3 regions of the Lactobacillus gasseri ATCC 33323 genome follow, and region 1 is predicted to be linked to each of the others. Evidence: predicted binding sites of a transcription regulator. Region 1 holds the regulator's gene; each other region holds the start of a gene.
What was found. The regulator LexA, encoded in region 1, represses DNA repair genes until DNA is damaged. The targets are predictions, from matches to a motif close to CNAACANNTGTTNG.
Positions count from the first base shown of each region.

Region 2: a site for LexA is predicted at 1,144-1,157, ahead of xerS (tyrosine recombinase XerS). Genes of this name have one in related genera too.
Region 3: a site for LexA is predicted at 1,288-1,301, ahead of LGAS_RS07135 (Y-family DNA polymerase). Genes of this name have one in related genera too.

Region 1 covers NC_008530.1:771,845-774,127, forward strand. Annotated here, with positions in the region: gene LGAS_RS03890 (bis(5'-nucleosyl)-tetraphosphatase) at 89-517, shown strand; gene LGAS_RS03895 (uracil-DNA glycosylase) at 501-1,136, shown strand; gene lexA (transcriptional repressor LexA) at 1,185-1,808, opposite strand; gene LGAS_RS03905 (DUF896 domain-containing protein) at 1,947-2,195, shown strand; gene LGAS_RS03910 (YneF family protein) at 2,268-2,283, shown strand, end outside.
Region 2 covers NC_008530.1:1,004,920-1,007,202, reverse strand. Annotated here, with positions in the region: gene xerS (tyrosine recombinase XerS) at 60-1,130, opposite strand.
Region 3 covers NC_008530.1:1,441,590-1,443,872, forward strand. Annotated here, with positions in the region: gene LGAS_RS07120 (PBP1A family penicillin-binding protein) at 1-129, opposite strand, end outside; gene LGAS_RS07125 (RluA family pseudouridine synthase) at 236-1,084, shown strand; tRNA gene LGAS_RS07130 (tRNA-Leu) at 1,121-1,204, opposite strand; gene LGAS_RS07135 (Y-family DNA polymerase) at 1,350-2,283, shown strand, end outside.

The DNA of each region.
Region 1 (2,283 bases):
AAATAGAAAAGTAATAAATCTCCAAAAGGTTTGAAATGATAATTTAGCTTATAATAAAGTAAACTGCAAATTAAAAGGAGGGCACATAATGAAGACAGTGCATGAGTACTCAGCAGGCAGCATTATCTATAGAATTAATAAGAATGAAATAGAGTTTTTACTAGTTCAAAGCATGCTAAATCGTACATGGGGCTTTCCTAAAGGACATCTTGAAGCTGGAGAAAATAATGTACAAGCGGCAAAAAGAGAAGTTTATGAAGAAGTTGGATTAAGGCCAAACTATGATTTTAGTTTTGAAGAAAGTCTTACTTATAAAATAGCTCGTGATCGTTTAAAGACAGTAACTTTGTTCTTAAGTGAATTTATTCCGAGTCAGAAAATTAAATTACAAAAAAGTGAAATAGGTGCTTTTAAATGGGTAAATTTAGAAGCGGCTAGTAGTTGTTTGCATTATGAAGAATTGAATGAGCTTTTAAGAAAAGCGCAGGACTATATTAAAAATGAAATATCCAGATAAGTTATTAGCTGAAGTCAAGGAAAGATCAAAAGGGATGAGATTAGAAGGAATCAATTTTGGAGCTGGTCCAGCTCATCCTAAATTAATGATTATTGGTGAAGCGCCAGGAAGAGAAGAAATAGAGTCACTGATTCCTTTTCATGGTGCTTCCGGAAAAGAATTAATGAAGTCGTTAGCTTCAATTGGCTTAAAACGAGAAGATGTCTATATTACTAGCGCAGTAAGAAGTCGACCTTATAGCGTGAAGAAGGTATTTAGTAAGAAAGAAAATAAAGAAGTCACAAAATACCCTAATCGAAAACCAACTAAAAAAGAAATTTTAGCGCATGCTCCTTTATTAGATTTCGAGTTGCGATATGCTCAACCTAAAGTTATTGTAACCGTGGGTACGACTGCTTTGAGCCGATTACTTGACCATAAATATGAAATTAGTAAAGTACATGGTAAAATTATTAAAAATACCTCGATTTTAGAATTAAACGATAAAAAGGATGGCTATGTTTGGTCTAAAGAAAAGTATACGGTAGTACCGCAGTATCACCCGGCAGCAGTTTTTTATAATCGAAAACTTACCGATATAATTGCTCAAGATTGGTTAAATGTAAAACCTTTAATTTAAGTTAGAAAAAATAAAAACTGGTAGGAATTAATTTCCTGACCAGTTTTTTTAATCAATATTGTTACGATATAGACCGACAACTTTACCTAAAATTTGAACCACAGGTAAAATAATTGGATCCATAGTGTCATTCTCAGGTTGTAAACGGTAATATCCATCCTCTTTAAAGAACCTCTTAACTGTTGCTTCGTTATCTTCAGTCATAGCAACCACTATTTCGCCATTATTTGCACTAGATTGCTTGCGCACAATTACATGATCACCGTTTAGGATCCCAGCATTAATCATTGATTCACCATGAACGCGTAACATGAAAAGTTCGCCAGCATCATTTTCAAGATCGGGTGGAAGAGGAAAATATTCATCGATATCCTGAACCGCTAAAATTGGCTGACCAGCAGTCACTACGCCAACAATTGGAATATCTTTAGGTTTAATTCCTAAAGCTTCTCGTCCTTTTTCAGTTACTTCAATTGCTCTTGGTTTAGTGGCGTCTTTTAAAATATATCCTTTCTTTTCAAGGCGAGCTAAATGACCATGAACAGTTGAAGTTGATGAAAGATCAACTGCACTACAGATTTCTCTAACTGTAGGTGGAAAAGCTCGTTCTTCAACAGTATCGTAAATAAAACGTAAAATTTCTAATTGTTTATTTGCATGTGGTTCAGTCATAATTTTTTCTCCATATAGTTACTTACTAGTATTCTAACAAAAAAACTTTATCTCAGCAAACAGGCGTTCTTGGTAGTTGAGTCTTTTTTTATTGCTATAATTAAGGTAAACTAACATTGTTTAGTGAGGTGTTTATTTATGGATAAAAAAGAAGAGGAAAAGCTGATTAAAAGAATTAATGAGCTAACTAAAATTAGTAGAGAACGTGAATTAACTCCTGGTGAAGTGGAAGAACGAAAGAAATTAAGATCCGCTTTTCTAGAAAACTTCCGTGCAGGCTTTAGACAGCAATTAGAAGACACGGTAGTTATTGATGAAAATGGTAAAGAAGTAACCTCAGAAAAAGCAAAAGAGGCACAACGTCGTAAAGGATTAAGAAAAGATTAATCTTCTACTTTAAAAATAGCTGTTTTTTTGGTATGCTGAAAAAGTACATTAATTTTCGGAGGTTTTTGGGAAATGAATTTAGGTTTAG
Region 2 (2,283 bases), 230 kb from region 1:
TCTCATTTTTAATATAAACTATCCATACTTATTATAATTAAAATAGTACTATACTTAAATTAATCTTGATTCTTATGTCTATTGATCTTATTGAGAGCATCTTTTTGTTTTTTTTGATCTACGTGAGTATACAAGTCAGTAGCCGTAGTTCCTTTTTGCCCTAGTTGTTGTGCAACGAGAACTTGATCTTTAGTTACTTCGTACAGTTCACTAGCCAAAGTATGGCGCAATTTGTGCGGGGTTAGCGGTTTTCCAAAAGCAGCAGAATATTTATTGACCATTTTCTCAACAGCATTCGCAGTCATTCTTCTGGTTTTTCCATGCCATCTAGTTAAAAAGAAGGCTATATCGTTTTTATTTGCATGATAACGATCAGTACGTATTTTTTGATATTTTTTTAAATAAGGAATAGTCCAGTCAGCAATTGGAACACTATCTTTTTGGCCACCTTTTCGAACTACATCAAGCATTTCATCTTTTAAGTTAATATTACGAACGTTGACACCAACGCATTCTGAAACTCTGATTCCCGTACCTAAAATTAATGCAATAATAGCTATATCACGTTCATGATTCTTTTTGAAAGAAGGTAGCGACTGTTTATTACATTTATGCTCGTATTCATTTTCAATAAAATCTAAAAACTGATATTTTAAATCACCCATGTACATATGAGATTCTAGAACATGAGCCCGGTAATTCAACGTTTTAGTGTCATTTAATGAATCAATTTTTAGCATGACATTACGATCAAAATATGGTTCTCCATGATTGTTGTCTGAAGTAATCGTTAAGAATTTATATAAAGAACGAAGAGCATTAATTGATCGGTTAATTGTAGTAGGTGAATTTAATCGTCCTTGTTGATTTTTTGTGTGCTTAAGATAATGAATATAAAGCATAACATCATTTCGCTGCATGCCTTCTAGTGTTGATAGTTCAATTTCTTTATTGGAAGAAGCTGTAGATATTTTATTTTGTCTCAGCCAATCAAAAAAACGACGAATTTCTGTTAAATATTGGTATGTTGTGGTTAATGAATGGCTAGTGCCAAGATTATATTCTTTTACAAAATCAGGCATATTCGCCAGCTCTTGTTTAATTAGGGTTAAATATCTGTTAGTTTCCAATTTATAGTCTCCTCGAACGTAGGTTTGTATATATTATATCTTATTTAAGTAATTTAGTCTTGTCCCCTAATCTTTTCTAAGTAGGAGAGAGGGGAGAGTCTTCTTCGGTAAGAAAAAATTAATAAATCATAACCTAAAAAATGTAGAATTTAACCTATAGACGGTTAGGAAAAATAACTAAACTTTTCTTATGGAATGCACAATTCAAGTTGATTTAATAATTATTAAATTGAGAAGTTATTTTAAATTAGTTTTACTAATTTTACGATAATTAACGAGCTGATTATATACTTAAAAGTTGATTGAAGTAGTGTTTATGAGCTATATATTACTAATTGAGGCGTTATAAGTTTGTATAAAACTAAACACATTTTTTTGAATTAATAGGAGAGTAGGTTATTTATTTTTCAGTAAATATCAAGTAAATTCATGGGCACATTTTGGTTACTTTTTAGGTGAGATTTTGTCGTTCTCAGTATTTTGAAGACACTAATCAAGTGTAATTACTAAGATAAAAATAGAATTTTATAATAATTAAATGTAATGTATAAATATTGATATATCAGCAAATCATTGATATTTAGGGAGAGTCTCTTATACCTATCATTAAAATTATTGTTTTAATGATAGATCCATGCGTAATATTGATACTTCTAGCCTTGAGTCTTTGACAGGAAAATAAATTAAAATGCCCTCAATAGTAATAAAAAGTAATAAAATACGATGACCTAGTTTACTATGATTATGTTTTATTTCTTTTTCTGCCTTTTATTTTGAATACTTCTCGGTATTTTAAGAAATACTCAACTTGGTATTAAGTATATCTGAACTAACATAATCCAAGATTAAAAGCTTACTAGACTTAGATAGAAAAAAACATATCATGAATAAGAAGAGATGTACATCAACTATTAACCAATAATTATTTTAAAGACCATAGAAGCGTCATCTCAGCACTAAAGAAATTGCTTTTTAATAATCTAATATAATTAATTGGAAAAAACTTTTAGCTTAGATTTTTCAGGTAATTATAGATAAAAATAAAGTTAAGTAAAATTATTTCTGACTGTAAAAAATAGATTATGCATTCTAATTAGAATGCTACTAAATTTAAAAATAATTTTTTAAAGTAATATACGATACATATATAATT
Region 3 (2,283 bases), 670 kb from region 1:
ATAAGTACAAACGAACAAACAACACGACAGCAATATTAAAATTAACCAACGCCAAATTTGAAAACGGTGGTTGAAGTTTTTAATCGCTAAATGAACGCGATGCCAAAACTCGTGATTTTGGGAATGCATAAAATTAAAACTCCCTTTTCGTCAATAAACCTAATATGACGATTTTAGCATATCTTTATTTGAAAACTAGTATTTTAAAAGTTAAAAATTAGATAAGGTGGAAAAGATGACCACATACCATTATTTTCTTACATATCCTGCAAATTTAGGACCAATAAGTGTTAACGAATTAATGCGCAAATTATTAATTCCAAGAAAATGGCGTCATTTTTTGCGTACTGAAAAACAGATTTTAATTAATGATCATTACTTACCACTTAATTTTTTAGTAAAAGCTGGTGACAAGATTGATATTTATCTAGATCATGTCGAAAGTGACCAACAAACTTATCCTGCTAGTGGAAAATTACCTAAAGTCGTATATGAAGATTCAGATATTCTAGTAATTGATAAACCTACTGGGCAAAAAACGCACCCAAATTTAGATGAAAAAGATACTGCGTTAAATGATTGTGCTACTTACCTAGGCTACAGTCCCTTTATTGTTCACCGCCTTGATATGCTTACAAATGGTTTATTATTAGTGGCTAAAAATCCGGCTGTTGTTCCAATCTTAAATCGGCAATTAACTAATAAAACCTTGCACCGCGAATACTTAGCATGGGTTTCTAAATCAAACCAGTTAAAGCAAAGCGGAACAATTTCTTTATCCATTGGGCACGATCCTGACGATCAAAGAAAAAGAATGGTACGCCTCGATGGTCAAAAGGCGATTACTCATTATGAAGTAATTAAAGAATGTGAAAATAAGGAACTGGTAAAACTTACTCTAGAAACTGGGCGCACACATCAGATTAGAGTTCACTTAGCAGCGCTCGGTGCTCCAATTATTGGGGATCCACTATATAATCCAAATTATCAAAATGGGGAAAAATTACAGCTAACTGCTTATCAACTCACATTTATGGGGCCTTTTAAGTTCGAAAGTAAGACTGTTAAATTGATAGAAAAATAAAAGAGATACGCAAAAATGCATATCTCTTTTTTCATATGCCTCAAACAGGAGTCGAACCTGCACTCACTTGCGTGAACAGCGACCTGAACGCTGCGCGTCTGCCAATTCCGCCATTGAGGCAACTTGTAGAACATATCTATCATACCAAAAAGTTGGCAAAATTGAAAAGTCAAATAATTTAAAAATAATCCAAGTTGCATTTGCGAACTATTGTTCGTATAATATCAATTAATAAGAACAAACGTTCAGCTGAAAGGTAATTATTATGTATGACTATCGCTACGAACCGCATCGCTTAATTTTTATGATTGATAATAAGAGTTTTTTTGCCTCCTGTGAGGCGCTTCGTTTAGGTCTTAATCCGATGGAAACCTGTTTAGCCGTTGTGTCTAGACAACCTGACAGTTGCTGGGGATCCGGCTTAATTATGGCAGCCTCTCCTTTAGCTAAGAAAAAATATGGCTTGCATAATGTTATGCGCGTCCGCCAATTACCGCCTAAATGGAAAGCCCCTGATTTAAAGCTAGTTGAACCCCACATGAATCTTTATATTAAGCGCAGCGTTCAAGTCTTAGATATTTTCAGAAAATATGCGGCTAACGAAGATATTCACATGTATTCCATCGATGAAGGAATGATCGACATGACTGATTCTTGGAAACTCTTTGGCAATGGTCCCTATTATGTTGCACGCAAAATTCAAAAAGATATTCATGATGCTTTGGGACTTTATACTACTTGCGGAATCGGTGAAAATCCTCTTTTGGCTAAACTAGCAATGGATAATTCTGCTAAACACAAAAAATCGATGCTTGCTTTTTGGCATTATCTTGACGTCCCCGATACTATTTGGAAAATAGAAAAATTAGAAGATGTTTGGGGAATAAATACTCGCACTGCTAATCGGTTAAGAAAAATCGGAATTAACAATATGTATGACTTAGCTCACTCTAGTCCTTATCTTCTAAAAAAAGAATTTGGAATTATTGGTGAACAATTATTGGCAGAAAGTTGGGGCGTCGACCGTAGTATCATCAGACAAAAATATCATCCCAAAAGTAAAAGCTATGGTAACTCTCAAGTTTTAACGCGGGATTATTTCAATCAACGTGAAATAGAACTGGTCATTAGAGAAATTGGTGAGCAAGTCGCGGCCCGTATTCGCGCCCATAATTTACGAGCGGGCAAAGTTAGTCTGT